Regions from separate parts of the Pseudoduganella sp. RAF53_2 genome, predicted to be linked through region 2. Evidence: predicted binding sites of a transcription regulator. Region 2 holds the regulator's gene; the other holds the start of a gene.
What was found. Region 2 encodes sigma-54, which starts transcription at its own class of promoters, with help from an activator protein. Its sites were predicted from a motif close to TGGCANGNAANCTGCTTT; they were not measured.
Positions count from the first base shown of each region.

Region 1: the regulator sigma-54 is predicted to act here: its motif matches at 3,057-3,074, upstream of AB4Z11_RS18255 (PEP-CTERM sorting domain-containing protein).

Region 1 covers NZ_JBFRDW010000305.1:347-4,589, reverse strand. Annotated here, with positions in the region: gene AB4Z11_RS18265 (GGDEF domain-containing protein) at 1-257, shown strand, start outside; gene AB4Z11_RS18260 (hypothetical protein) at 324-2,093, shown strand; gene AB4Z11_RS18255 (PEP-CTERM sorting domain-containing protein) at 2,097-3,008, opposite strand; gene AB4Z11_RS18250 (hypothetical protein) at 3,359-3,787, opposite strand; partial or broken gene AB4Z11_RS18245 (ERAP1-like C-terminal domain-containing protein) at 3,897-4,243, opposite strand, start outside.
Region 2 covers NZ_JBFRDW010000050.1:7,453-17,933, reverse strand. Annotated here, with positions in the region: gene AB4Z11_RS05185 (NYN domain-containing protein) at 1-325, shown strand, start outside; gene AB4Z11_RS05180 (MOSC domain-containing protein) at 426-1,277, shown strand; gene AB4Z11_RS05175 (DUF484 family protein) at 1,309-2,439, shown strand; gene AB4Z11_RS05170 (cation:proton antiporter domain-containing protein) at 2,509-4,488, opposite strand; gene AB4Z11_RS05165 (KpsF/GutQ family sugar-phosphate isomerase) at 4,569-5,591, shown strand; gene AB4Z11_RS05160 (KdsC family phosphatase) at 5,591-6,130, shown strand; gene lptC (LPS export ABC transporter periplasmic protein LptC) at 6,140-6,736, shown strand; gene lptA (lipopolysaccharide transport periplasmic protein LptA) at 6,758-7,357, shown strand; partial or broken gene AB4Z11_RS05145 (LPS export ABC transporter ATP-binding protein) at 7,360-7,987, shown strand; gene AB4Z11_RS05140 (RNA polymerase factor sigma-54) at 7,997-9,478, shown strand; gene hpf (ribosome hibernation-promoting factor, HPF/YfiA family) at 9,546-9,905, shown strand; gene AB4Z11_RS05130 (enoyl-CoA hydratase/isomerase family protein) at 10,018-10,481, shown strand, end outside.

The DNA of each region.
Region 1 (4,243 bases), on a different contig from region 2:
TCCTCACCAGCAATGGTCCCAGCGAAGTGCGCCAGGTGGCCGAGCGCATGCGCGCGCTGATCGAAGCCACCCCGCTGCAGGCCGAGGCCGATACCGTCGCCATGACCATCAGCCTCGGCATCGCGTCCTGGGTCCCCACCGACGCCAGCTGGGAAGAAGCCCTGCGCCGCGCCGACAGCGCCCTCTACCAATCCAAGAAAGACGGCCGCAACCGCGTCAGCGTCCACGGCGACACCTCGGTAGCGGAAGCGGCTTGACTTAGCTCTGCCCTGTGCTAAGTTGAGATGTTATCGACATGACATCACCTTGCGCAAGGAGGCATCATGTACCGGAAAACCTTGCTGGCCGCGGCCCTGATGGCGCTTGGCGCGGCCGACGCGGAACGCGCGCCTTTCGATCCTCTGTTCTCCTCCCCAGGCCTGTGCGCGCCAACCCAGGCGGGGCGGCCGCTCTTGCTGGACAAGCTGCTGCTGGCCCAGGCTGAAACGGCGCCGTTCAAGCCCACCCAGCAGCCACGCGCGGCGGCGGCGCCCGCCAAGCCGCCGCTGTATCCCAGCCTCGGCAATCTGCACATGAAGATCACGACCGCCAACGCGGCCGCGCAAGCCTATTTCGATCAGGGCATGCGCCTGACCTTCGCCTTCAACCATGCCGAAGCGGCGCGCGCTTTCCGCACTGCCCAGCAGCTCGATCCGCAATGCGCCATGTGCTACTGGGGCGAGGCGCTGGTGCTGGGACCGAACATTAACGCGCCCATGTTCCCGGACGCCGTCGCACCCGCCGCCGCTGCCGCCGCCAAAGCCGAATCGCTGGCTGCCAAAACCAGTGCGTCCGAGCAGGCGCTGATTCACGCTGTCGCCAAACGCTATCAGGCCGAACCGCCCGCCGACCGCAGTCCGCTGGACCAGGCGTACGCTGCCGCGATGGCGGACGCGGCGCGCGCCTTCCCCAATGACGACAATATCCAGGTGCTGTTTGCCGAAAGCCTGATGGATCTGGCGCCATGGGATTACTGGCAGGCCGCAGGCGCCCAGCCCAAAGGCCGCACGCCGGAAATGGTGGACGCCCTGGAGCGCGTGCTTGAGCGTAATCCCAACCACCCCGGAGCCATCCACTACTACATCCACGCAATGGAAGCGTCCACCCATCCGGACAAGGCGCTGCCCTACGCCCGCATGCTGGCCAAGCAGATTCCCGGCGCCGGCCATATCGTGCACATGCCTTCGCACATTTACTACCGCGTGGGCCTGTACCGCGAGGCGCTGCAATCGAATCTGGATGCGATCGCCATCGACGAAAAATACTTCAGCAAGGCGGACAGCGACCCCGTCTACAAAGGCGCCTACTACCCGCACAACATCCACTTCGCCATGGTGTCGGCCCTGATGGGCGGGGACGGCAAGGCGGCGCTGGAAGCCGCCGATAAACTCGACAAGGCGCTGCCTGCGGACCTGGTCAAAGCCTTCGCCGTGATGCAGCCGGTGAAAGCGGCGCCTTACTTCTCGCACGTGCAGTTCAGCAGTCCCGACACGCTGCTGGCCCTGCCCGATCCGGGTCCTGACTTCGTGCTGGTGAAAGCCATGTGGCACTATGCCCGCGCCACCGCCTACGCGCGCAAGGGCGCCGTAGCCGATGCGCAGAAAGAGGCGGATGCCTTGGCCGCACTGGAAAAGAACGCCGACTTCAAACCCATCCTGGATTGGGGCGTGCCGGCGCCGGACATCGTGCACACCGCGCGCGCCATTGCGATGGGCCGCGTCGCCGAAGCCAGGGGCGATATGGACGGCGCCATCAAAGCCTATGAGGAAGCCGTCGCCGCGCAGGATTCTCTGCCCTACACTGAGCCGCCCTACTGGTATTACCCGGTGCGTCAATCGCTGGGGGCGGCCCTGCTGCGTGCCGGCAGGCTGGATGCTGCGGAGCAGGCCTTCCGTGCCTCATTTGCAAAAACGCCCAGCAATGGCTGGGCGTTGCGTGGCCTGATCGAGGTCTATCGTCAGCGCGGCGACACTGCCGCGCTGGCCGCTGCCCGTAAGCGTTTCGAAACCACCTGGCTAGGCCGCAAGGACGGGCCCGACCTGGCCAGGTTATAGGGCTTATTTGCCGAAGCGGCGGCGCATGGTGTACACCATGCCCAGCAGGCCGAAGCCCATCAGCGGCAGGCTATCCGGCTCGGGCACGTCGCAAGCCGGCTGGCCCGGCGAGCCGCAGCTGATCACCGTACCGGCCCCGCCACCCAGCACCACAGCGCCGGGGAAAGTGCCGCCCGCATCATTGAAGATCGGGCCGGTGATCAGGGTTTGCAAACCACCGAAGTTGCCGGAGAACCAGGCGTGCCAGGGCGTAGCATTGCTGGCGTCGGCATTGGTCAGGCCCGGGAAGGYAGCGTTACCGGCTGCGGTCAGCGTCAGCTGGCTGGTGTCGGTTGACGGACCACCGTTATCGCCCTGCACAATCAGACCGGGCAGCAGGGAAGTCAGCCAGCCGTAGCCGATGGCAGAGTTGGCCTGCTCCTGCGTGAACAGGCCACCGCCTGCCGCCAGATAGCTGTTCAGCGCAGCACCCTGGGCATTGACCAGCGCCAGCTGGGCGTCGCTGATGCCGCCAATGATATTGCTTTCCACGGTCGGCATGTAGATGATGCCGGCATTGCCGATGTTGACCGCGCCCGTGCCATCGAAGAAGCCGCTGATATCGCTCAGCGAAGTCAGGTTGGCAAACGTCCAGGAGCCGGTCAGCGCGGAGTTCTGGGTGGACGAATCAAAGGCAGCGCCGGCCTGCGAGCCGTTGCAGCCCAGGCAGACGATGGAGTTCCTGCCGTTGCTGACCTGGCCTGCGATGTTCTCGAATGCCTTTTGCATGAACAGCCAGCCGGTCATATTGGTCGTGCCGGTGGCGAAACCGTGGTCATCAGCATCGGTACCGGCAATGATCACAGGGCCTGCGGTGGCGGCCGAAGCCGTCAGGCTCAGCAGCAAAATTCCCAGCAGCTTGGACAAATTTTTCATTGTTGAATTTCTTCCTTGGTTTGGTTTTGATCAGGACACCGGCCCCAAAGAGCAAATTCAATGCCAACGTTAAAATTTTTACATCATTTCTTTAATTATCAAAAGCTTATCGTTTACTTTTAAATAAGTACCTGCCCTCAACTGTCAAAATTTTCGACAAAAAAAAGCCTCCGGGCCTTGCGGCACCGGAGGGTGGGGAAAACCGCTGGGAGGAGCGGTATCTTGGATTGGGATCAAACGGGCGCATTGTAAGCAATAGAATGCCCTTCAATTCTCTCGAATTGTTGCAAGTCAGCAATTAAATGGAAGGCCGGGCCACCACGACGGGGCCCGGCTGGGTCGGAAAGGCGCTAATTACCGCCAAAAGTGAGTAAAACAGGCTTCACCGGCAAGCCGGCAAGGGCGCTGGCTTGCGGTATGTAGAGCACATCGCCGCGCACTTCACCGTCCATCCGCTGGTTCAGGCTGAGCTTGAGGCTGCGGTCCACGGCCACAAAACTGTCGGCAGTGGCGCCCACCACCCGGACTTTGTCCTGGTCACCGATCTGGGCGTACATGGCATGCCCGCGCGAGGTGAGGTACAGGACACGCCCATCGGACAGGTCGTACGCGCCCTGGTAGCTGTCGAAATTGGTGAGGACCATGCCGAGTGCATGATCTGGCAGGTCGATGCTCCACGGTGCCGGCACGCGGACGGTGCTGTCCCGGGATTCCGTTGACTGGGCGCCGGCCGCGAGCGGCAGCACGCACAGTAACGCAGTGAGGAGGGTCGCTTTCATGGTCTTCTCCCAGTGATGGAGGAGCAAAACCACTATACGCCGGCGCCTGAGCACCGGCGTATCGATAGCAAAATGCAATGGCGCCGCCGGCGGGCAGCGCCTTCACCGATCAGCTCAGCGGAACGGTGAGCGCCTTGCGGATGGTCACGCAGCGGGCGTCTTCCTGATGCGTCACAAGCAGTGCGCGGCGCGTACCGGCGGACAGCTCCTTATCCTGCTCGGCTGCCGCCGCCAGGCGTGCCACGCTGTCGGCCGTGCAGCTGGCCGGGATCATGCGCGTAGCGTAAGTGCGCATGAAGACCGGACCGGCAGCCTTGTCCAGCACGGGCAGCTGGGCCAGGCGTTCCGCCGCGGTCTGCTCGGCGAGCCTGGTCTGCGAAGCCGGGTACATGGATTCCATCGCCGTGCGGAGGCGCGAGAACGGCAGCTTGCTTTGCGTGTCGCCGATCTTGGCGA
Region 2 (10,481 bases):
CGCGGCCCGCAAGCCGGCCGCCAAGAAGACCACCCGCACCAGCAAGGTCGCCAAGGCCGCCGCAGCCGCTGCGGAAGCCGTGAACGAAGCGGAAGCCGTACTGGCCGCCGACGCTGCCGCCGCTGCGGCCGACAGCAAGGCTGCCGATGCGGATGCCGAAGCCGCCGCCGACCGCGCACTGGAAGCGTCCGTGAACGCTATCGAAAACGAACTCGATGCCGATTCCGGCGCCGCCAAGGCGAAGCGCGTGCCCAAGCCGGGCAAGCACAAGGCGCCTGCCCGCAGCAGGCTGCCACGCAAGCCGAAGCCCAAAACCGAGGCCTGATCCGGCCGGGAGGGCCGAAATAAGCGCGGCGGCCGATTGTCGGCCGTCCGCTTTGCTGCCATAATCGATGCTTAATAATTAGTCATCGGGCGTTAGCAACATGGCCATCCTCTCCGAACTCAATCTGTATCCGATCAAATCCTGTGCGGGCATCGCGCTCAAGGAAGCCACGCTGACGCGCGCCGGCCTGATGTCGGAGCAGATTTACGACCGCGAGTGGGTGCTGGTCGGCACCGACGGGGTGGCGCTCACCCAGCGCGAGCATCCGCGCATGGCCCTGATCAAGCCCAAACTGAAAAGCGACGTGCTGGAGATCAGTGCTCCCGGCATGCTGCGTCTCGAAATCCCCCTTGGCATGCCCGATCCGGACACCGCGCCCACCTTGCAAGTGCAGGTGTGGGAAGACAGCGTGCTGGCCTACGATTGCGACGAAACCACCGCGACCTGGTTCAGCAGCTATCTCGGACTGCCGTGCCGCCTGGCGCGCTTCCACGTCAATGCCAAGCGCACCACCAGCGGCACCTGGACCAACGGCGAGCAGCATCCCACCCTGTTCTCGGACGGCTACCCGATCCTGGTGATCGGCACCGGCTCCCTGCAGGACCTCAACGAAAAACTGAGCAAGGCAGGCCGCGACCAGCTGCCGATGAACCGCTTCCGCCCGAACATTGTGGTGGGCGGTATCGAGCCTTTCGAAGAAGACTACACCGACACCTTCACCATCGGCGATGCCGTTCTGAAGCCGGTGAAACCTTGCCCGCGCTGCCCCATGCCCTCGATCGATCAGTGCACCGGCGAATTCGGCCCGGACCCAATGGATATTCTGCAAGGCTACCGCGCCAAGCCGGAAGTGGACGGCGGCATCTGCTTCGGCATGAATGTGGTAGTTCTGCAAGGCGAGGGCCAGCGTTTAAGGGTAGGTGAGGAAATCGGAGTTACACTGGCATTTTGATAGTTGCATCGAATCGGCGGGGCTGATGGACATGACGCAAAAAATCCCGGGCAAGGGGCCCAAGCAAACGGACCTGGCGGCAGAAAACCAGGCGCTGCGGGCGCGCATGGCTTACCTGATCGAACAGGCCGAACGCAATCACGCCATCATGATGCGCCACCAGGCTTTCGACCTGGAGATCGTCGGCGCCGCCAGCTTCCCTGAACTGATTGGCACTATTTTCCGCACGCTGCCCGTCATCTCGGACCTGAGTGCCGTTACCCTGAGCCTGATCGACGAGGATTCGGACATCCGCACCGTGATGGAAAAGCTGGGTGTGAACTTTGCAGATTTCCCGCAGCTGATTTTCGTGCCGGATGTCGATGCCCTGGGCTTCGAGCTGACGCCGCGCATGCCGCCCAAGCCGGAACTGGGCATGTTCGATCCTGAGCGCCACGGTGCGCAGTTCCCGGATAGCTCGCAGCGCCTGCAAAGCGTGGCCATCGTGCCACTGCTGCGTAACAAGCGCATCATCGGCAGCCTGAATCTGGGCAGCGTGGACCCGGCGCGCTTCTCGCCATCGCTGGGCACGGACTTCGTGGAGCATATGGCGTCCATCATCGCCATCTGCCTGGAGAACGTGATCTCCAATGAAATGTTGAAGTACATCGGCCTGACCGATTCGCTCACCGGCGTGTACAACCGCCGCTATGTGGACCGCCGCCTGCTGGAAGAGATCTCGCGCGCACGCCGCCAGGATTATCCGATCTCCTTCATGTACATCGACATCGACCACTTCAAGCGCGTCAACGACACCGTCGGCCACCAGGGCGGCGACGATGTACTGCGCGAGGTGGCCAACCGCATCAAGAACGAACTGCGCCTGTCGGACGCGCTGGCGCGTTTCGGCGGCGAGGAGTTTGTTGTCCTGCTGATCAATGCGGACCTGGAAAGCGCGGCCTTCGTGGCGGAACGCATCCGCGCCGGCATTGCTGCCAGCATGATCGATTTGTCGGGCGGCGTGAAGGTATCGATTACCGCTTCGGTGGGTGTGGCCAGTCTGGCGCAGACGCCGGCCGATGCCGATGTTGATGCCCAGGCGCAGGCGCTGATTGCCCACGCGGACGAAGCCTTGTACCAGGCCAAAGAAGGCGGCCGTAACCGCGTGATTCGCTACGGCTGATCACGCATGGCGGGTCAATGACCCGCCCTACGCAGTGGCGTATTGTAGGGCGGATCATCGATCCGCCGTTCAGGCCAAAAGATTATTCTCGGCGCGCGCTACGGCTTCGGCGGCGCCGCGCAGCACGATGACGTCGCCCGCCTCCAGCACCGTTTCTTCCGATACTTCCAGCCTTGCCTTGCCGCGCCGGATGGCCGTCACCTCGGCGCCGGTGTCGCCGAGATCGACCTCGCGTAGCGGCTTGCCGACGCAGGAAGCGCCATCGCCCAGCGCCACCGTATGCAGGCGCACCAGCTCCGACTCGTCGCCCGTATCGCTGGCGCCGTGGAAGTAGCCGCGCAGCGAGGCATAGCGTTCTTCGCGCGCGCGCTGCACGCGGTGCACCACGCGTCGTAGCGGCACGCCCAGCATCACCAAGGCGTGGGAGGCCAGCATCAGCGAGCCTTCCATCAGTTCCGGCACTACTTCAGCAGCGCCGGCGGCTTTCAGGCGGTCCAGGTCCGAATCGTCATGCGAGCGCACGATGACCGGCAGGGTAGGGGCCAGCTCATGCACCAGATACAGCACCTTCAGCGCCGAGGGCGTGCTGGCGTAGGTAATCACGATCGCTGAAGCGCGATAGATACCGGCTGCAATCAGCGATTCGCGCCGCGCCGCATCGCCGTAAGACACGTTGGCGCCGGCGCTCTGCGCTTCCTGCACGCGGGTCGGGTCCAGGTCCAGCGCGTGGTAATCGATATTCTCTTCGGCCAGCAGGCGCGCCAGGTTCTGGCCCGAACGGCCGAAACCCGCCACGATCACGTGCTTGTTGGTGGACATGGTGCGTGCCGCGATCTTGGTCAGGGTCAGCGACTGCATCATCCATTCGTTGGCGGAGAACTTCAGCACAATCTTGTCCGACTGCTCGATCAGGAAGGGCGCCAGCAGCATGGACAACACCATCGACGCCAGCACCACCTGCACCACAAAGGGATCGACCAGGCGCATGCCGCCCACCACGTTCAGCAGCACGAAGCCGAATTCGCCCGCCTGTGCCAGCGCCAGGCCGGTACGCATCGCCGTGCCGGTATTTGCACCGAACAGGCGCGCCAGGCCGGCGATCAGGCCGAACTTCAGCAGCACCGGACCGGCCAGCAGAAGCAGCACCAGCCACCAGTTTTCCAGCACGATGCGCACATTCAGCAGCATGCCGATGGTGATGAAGAAAAGCCCCAGCAGCACGTCGCGGAACGGTTTGATGTCCTCTTCCACCTGGTGCTTGTATTCGGTTTCGGAAATCAGCATGCCCGCCACGAAAGCGCCCAGCGCCAGGGACAAGCCGGCCTGCTCGGTGATCCAGGCCGCGCCCAGCGTGATCAGCAGGAGGTTCAACATGAACAGTTCCTGCGAGCGGCGTTTGACCACCACCGTGAACCACTTGCGCATCACGCGCTGGCCGATAAACAGCAGCAGCACCAGCACCACCGTGGCCTTGAAGCTCGCGAAGGCCAGCGTCGGCGCCAGGTTCTCGGGATTCTGCGCCAGCGCCGGGATCAGAATCAGCAGTGGCACCACGGCCAGATCCTGGAACAGCAGGATGCCCACGATATTGCGGCCGTGTTCGCGCTCCAGTTCCAGCCGTTCCGTGAGCATTTTGACCACGATCGCGGTGGACGACATGGCCAGCGCGCCGCCCAGGGCGAAGGAAGCCTGCCAGGTCAGGTGAATTGCCGGCGGCAGCACGAAATGCACCGCCCAGCCAAACAGCATGGTGACGGCAATGGTCAGCGCCACCTGCGCCATGCCCAGTCCGAACACGATGCGCCGCATCGACATCAGCTTGGGAAGCGAGAATTCCAGTCCGATGGAGAACATCAGGAACACCACCCCGAATTCGCCCAGCGAGTGGGTGGCTTCGCTCTCGGCGGCCAGGTTCAGGGCATTGGGACCGATCAGAATGCCGACTGCCAGATAGCCGAGCATCGGTGGCAGGTGCAGCATGCGGAAAGCGACCACGCCCAGCACGGCGCTGGCGAGCAGCAGGAGAGTCAGTTCGAGGGGCGAGAACATTTTGATCCTAGTCGACTTGGCACCGTTGTTTGTTGCGTCTGGCAAGTTTTTTGCTTTACCAATTCGGCTATACTTCCGGCATGAGTGTAACCGATGAAAAAACAATGCTGAAAGCTTTTGATGCCAAGACCGCAACCCGCGCACTGGAACTGGCGCGCGAGGCCCTGCAAATCGAGACGGACGCGCTGCGCGCCCTGCATGAACGCCTGGCGACCGACGAGTCCGTGGGCAAGGCCGTGTCGCTGTTGCTGAATTGCAAAGGTCGCGTCGTGGTGTCCGGCATTGGCAAGTCCGGCCATATCGGTCGCAAGATTGCTGCCACCCTGGCGTCCACCGGTACGCCGGCCCTGTTCGTGCACCCGGCCGAAGCGGCGCATGGCGACCTGGGCATGATCACGCCGGAAGATGCGGTGATCGCCATTTCCTATTCCGGCGAAGCGGCCGAACTGATGGCCATTCTGCCGGTCGTGAAGCGCATGGGCGGCGTGGTGATTTCGATGACCGGCAAGCCGGAATCGAGCCTGGCCAAGCTGTCGGACGTGCACCTGGACGTGTCGGTCGCCAAGGAAGCCTGCCCGATGAATCTGGCGCCGACCGCCTCCACCACCGTCACGCTGGCGCTGGGCGACGCGATCGCCGTGGCGCTGCTGGACCTGCGCGGCTTCAAGGAAGAAGACTTCGCCCGTTCGCATCCGGGCGGCGCCCTGGGCCGCCGCCTGCTGACCCATGTGCGCGACATCATGCGCACCGGCGACGCCATTCCGGCCGTGGGCCTGGATACCCGTCTGCCGGACGCGCTGCTGGAAATCACCCAGAAGGGCATGGGCATGACCGCCATCGTCGACGCGGACAACAAGCCGGTCGGCGTGTTCACCGACGGCGACCTGCGCCGCATGATCGAGAAGGTGCAGGATTTCGGCAAGGTGATCATCAAGGATGTCATGCATCTGAACCCGCGCAGCATCAACGCGGACAAGCTGGCCGTGGATGCCGTGGCCATCATGGAAGAATTCCGCATCAACCAGATGCTGGTCACCGACGAAGCGGGCAAACTGGTAGGCGCCCTGCACATCCACGACCTTACGCGCGCCAAGGTGATCTGATGAGCCGCCCCTACAATATGGACATCGTCAAGCGCGCCGCCAAGGTGCGCCTGATGATCTTTGACGTCGATGGCGTACTGACCGACGGCAGCCTGCATTACGGTGCCGACGGCGAGATGATGAAGACCTTCAATGTGCACGATGGCCTGGGCATCAAGCTGCTGCAGGAATCGGGTGTGCAGACCGCCATCATCAGCGCGCGCCGTTCGCCGCAGGTGACCGCGCGTGCCAAGGACCTCGGCATCGAATTCGTCCACCAGGGCGGCCACGACAAGCTGACGCCGTTCAAGGCCCTGCTGCAGCAACTGGGCCTGACCGAAGAGCAGGTCGGCTTCATCGGCGACGATGTGGTGGACCTGCCTATCCTGAGCCGCGTCGGTTTCGCCGTGAGTGTGCCGAACGGCCGCCCGGAAGTGCACAGCCGCGTGCATCACGTGACCCAGGCCAGCGGTGGCCGCGGTGCAGTGCGCGAGGTGTGCGAATTCGTGCTGCGCGCTCAGGGCAATTTTGAGCGCATCATGGCGCAATTCATGGTGTAAGGAAGCAGTATGCGCAACCAGAGGACCTCTCACCGTGTCAGGCTTTCGATCGGCATGATGCTGGCGCTGTTCGCAGCCGTCGGCACCTTCTGGCTGCTCGAACTGCTGAACCGCGAAGGCGAGGAAATGCAGGCGGCCGCCAAGCTCACGGAGCCTGACTACATCGTCGAGCGCTTCAGCTTTGTGCGTCTGAGCAAAGAGGGCAAGCCGGCGTATATCGTTTCCGGCGACAAGCTGACCCACCGCCCGATTGACGATTCGTCCGAGATCGACAAGCCCGTCGTGCGCAAGATCACGCCGGACCTGCCGCCAATGGACATTCACGCCAAAACGGCGCGCGTGGACGACAGCAATAGCCGCGTCAAGCTGGCCGGCAATGTGACCGCCGACCGCGCCGGCACCGAGACCGTAAAGAGCTTCAGCATGAAGACTGAAGCGATGACGATTTATCCGGACGAAGACCGGATGGAAACGGACCAGGCGTTCACCGCCACGTCCGGCAACGCCAAGCTGACAGGCACTGGCCTGAAGGTGAATAACGCCACCAGCCAGGCGGAAGTGAACCAGCGCATGCGCCTGGTGTATCCGCCTGCCCCTCAGCGTTGAGCAAGAATTTTCGGAGCATACATGAAAAAGAAACTGAGCAAGTTATTGCTGCTGTCCCTGCTGCCGCTGATGGGCCTGAACCTGGCCCGCGCGGAAAAGGCGGACTCCCTCAAGCCAACGGTGATCGAAGCCAATCAGGGCACCACGGATGAAGTGAAGCAGACCCGCACGCTGATCGGCGACGTGGTGCTGACCCGCGGCACGCTGCTGATGAAGGCAGGCCGCGCGCTGGTGACGGAAGATCCGCAGGGCTATCAGTACGTGACCTTCTGGGCGGCGCCGAACGCGCTGGCCACTTTCCGCCAGAAGCGCGATGGCGCCGGCGACCAGTGGGTCGAAGGCCAGGCCGAGCGCATCGAATACGACCAGAAGTCCGAACTGGTGCGCCTGATTTCCAAGGCCAAGGTCACGCGCCTGGAAGGCGCCAAGACCACCGATGAAGTTGAAGGTCCTTTCATTTCCTACGACAGCCGCAAGGAATTCTTCTCCGTGCAGAACTCCACCACGGGCGAGAGCAAGCAGGGCGGCGGCCGCGTGAAGATGGTGATCCAGCCTTCGCAAGCCAACGCACCAGCGCCTGCAACGCCGGTAACTCCAGCTACCACTCCGGCGGTCAAATGAATATGGCGGAGAACAATTGCAGCAGCACCCTGGTTGTCAAAGGTCTGCAAAAGACCTATGGCAAACGCCAGGTGGTGCATGACGTTTCGCTGCAGGTCGATTGCGGTGAAGTGGTAGGGCTGCTGGGACCAAACGGTGCCGGCAAGACGACGTCGTTCTATATGATCGTGGGACTGGTGGCATCCGACGCTGGCACCATCGATATCGGTGGCATCGATGTATCGAGCCTGCCGATTCACAAGCGCGCCACGCTGGGCCTGTCCTACCTGCCGCAGGAAGCTTCGGTGTTCCGTAAGCTGACCGTGGAAGAGAATATCCGTGCCGTGCTGGAGATCCAGTGTTGAGATTGCACGGGCTCTTGCCACTAACCCACGCTTCGTTCTTCTGGACGAACCTTTTGCCGGCGTGGACCCGATTGCCGTGATCGAAATCCAACGGATTGTGCGTTTTCTGAAGGAGCGCAACATCGGCGTCTTAATTACCGACCACAATGTGCGTGAGACGCTCGGCATTTGCGACCGCGCCTACATCATCAACCAGGGTTCGGTACTGGCTTCCGGCCGCCCTGACGACATTATTGCTGACGAATCCGTGCGCCGCGTCTACCTCGGCGAACACTTCCGGATGTAAGAAAGGCCCATGAAACAATCACTGCAACTGCGAACTTCGCAACACCTGGCGCTTACGCCGCAACTGCAACAGTCGATCCGCCTGTTGCAGCTGTCGACGCTTGAGCTGCACCAGGAGTTGGAGCAGCTGCTCAGTGATAACCCATTACTGGAGCGGCTGGACGATCCACTGGACAATTCCGTGCGCCTGCTGGCGGACGGCGCCATCAGCCAGGGCAGCGGCAATGGCGAAGCGCCGCCGCAAGAAAACGGCCAGGCTGCCAGCGAAGGCGGCGAGGGCGCGGAAGCACCTGCGGCCGACGGCGAGAGCTATGAAGGCAACGGCGAGGGCGATGCTGTTGACGACTGGAGCAATTCCTCCAGCAGCAAGTCGCCCGATGATGAAGACGGCCGTCCGCAACTGGAAGCCAGCGGCTGCACGCTGCGCGAGCATTTGCTGGAGCAGATGCGCGTGACCGTGCAGGAACCGCGCGACCGCGCGCTGATGGAAATCATCATCGATGCGCTGGACGAAAACGGCTACCTGGAAGAGCCGTTGGAAGAAATCCATGCGCGTCTGCCGGAAGAGCTGGAAATCGAACTGGAAGAATTGCGTACGTCGCTGGCGCTGCTGCAGACTTTCGATCCCATTGGCGTGGGCGCGCGCAATGCGTCCGAGTGCCTGGCGCTGCAAATCAAGCGCTTGCCGAACATCCCGCTGGTAACGCGCCGCATGGCGCTATGCATCGTCGAGAAGCACCTGGCCTGGTTCGCCCAGCGTGAATTCAACAAGCTGAAAAAAGCCCTCGACTGCGACGACGAAGACCTGCGTGAAGCGCAGGCCGTGATCCGCCAGTGCAATCCGCATCCGGGCGCTGAATTTGCGTCAGACGTGTCAGACTACGTGGTGCCTGACGTGATCGTGAAGAAGGGGCGCAACGGCTGGATCGTCATGCTGAACAATGATGTGATGCCGCGCCTGCGTGTGAATGCGCTGTACGCCAGCCTGCTCAAGCAGGGCAAAGGCGAGAGCCAGATGAGCGCACAGCTGCAGGAAGCCAAGTGGCTGATCAAGAATATGCGCCAGCGTTTCGATACGATTTTGCGCGTTGCACAAGCGATCGTTGAAAGGCAGAAGAACTTTTTCAGTCATGGTGCAGTTGCCATGAGACCCCTTGTGTTGCGTGAAATAGCTGATACACTGGGACTACACGAGAGCACTATTTCTCGGGTAACAACTCAAAAATATATGCTCACCCCGCATGGAATGTTTGAGTTGAAGTACTTTTTTGGCAGCCACGTCGCAACCGAAGCCGGGGGTGAAGCTTCCTCTACTGCGATCCGTGCGCTGATCGTGCAATTGACAGGAGCTGAAGACCCTAAAAATCCTTTATCCGACAGTAAGATTGCGGACATGCTGGGAGAACAGGGCATGGTGATTGCGCGACGTACTGTTGCCAAGTATCGCGAAGCTCTGAAAATTCCTCCCGTTAGCCTCCGCAAGTCTTTGTAGTGCACGGTTCCGCTGCACGCCACCAGCGTGTACGAACTAGTAAGCGACATCATCTTTAGGAGTGTGTATGAATCTCACCATCAGTGGACATCATGTCGAAGTGACCCCAGCGATTCGCGAGTACGTGCAGAACAAGCTGGAGCGGGTTAAGCGCCATTTCGATCAAGTGATTGATATTGCTGTCATCCTGACTGTAGATAACCTCACCGAGAAAGAAAAACGTCAAAAAGCGGAGATCAATCTGCGTATGTCGGGTAAGACTGTGTATGTGGAGAGCCTGTCGCAAGACCTGTATGCCGCCATCGATACGCTGATCGACAAACTGGACCGCCAGGTCATGAAGTACAAGGCCCGCGTCCAGAATCACAACCACGAAGCGATCAAGCATATCCCGGACACTTACGAAGCACCTGTCACCGTCATGTAAAGGAGTGGCGGGACAATCAAACTAAGGGCGCATCTGGCGCCCTTTTTTGCGCCCCGCGCCGCTGGCTGTGGCGCGATAAAATAAACAATATTAATTATTTAGTATCTTGTTCATGAGCGAATACGTCCACACCCAAGTCAGCAACGGCACCGGCTTCATCACCCTCGACCGCCCCAAGGCTCTGAACTCCCTTTCCCTCGACATGGTGCGCGCCATTACTCAGGCGCTGCTGGCCTGGCGCGAGGACGCAGACGTGGCTGCGGTGGTGATCCGCAGCAGCAGCGAGAAAGCGCTGTGCGCGGGTGGCGATATCCGCTTCTTCCACGATGTCGGCCAGAAAACGCCGCAGGGCGACAGCGCGCTGCTGGAAGATTTCTTCACCGAGGAATATGCACTAAATCATTTAATCCATTTCTACCCCAAGCCATACATTTCGCTGATGGACGGCGTGGTGATGGGCGGCGGCATGGGCATCGCGCAGGGCGGGCCGGATTGCGGCGTGCGCATCGTGACCAGCCGCACCAGGATGGCCATGCCGGAAGTGAACATCGGGCTGTTCCCGGACGTGGGCGGCAG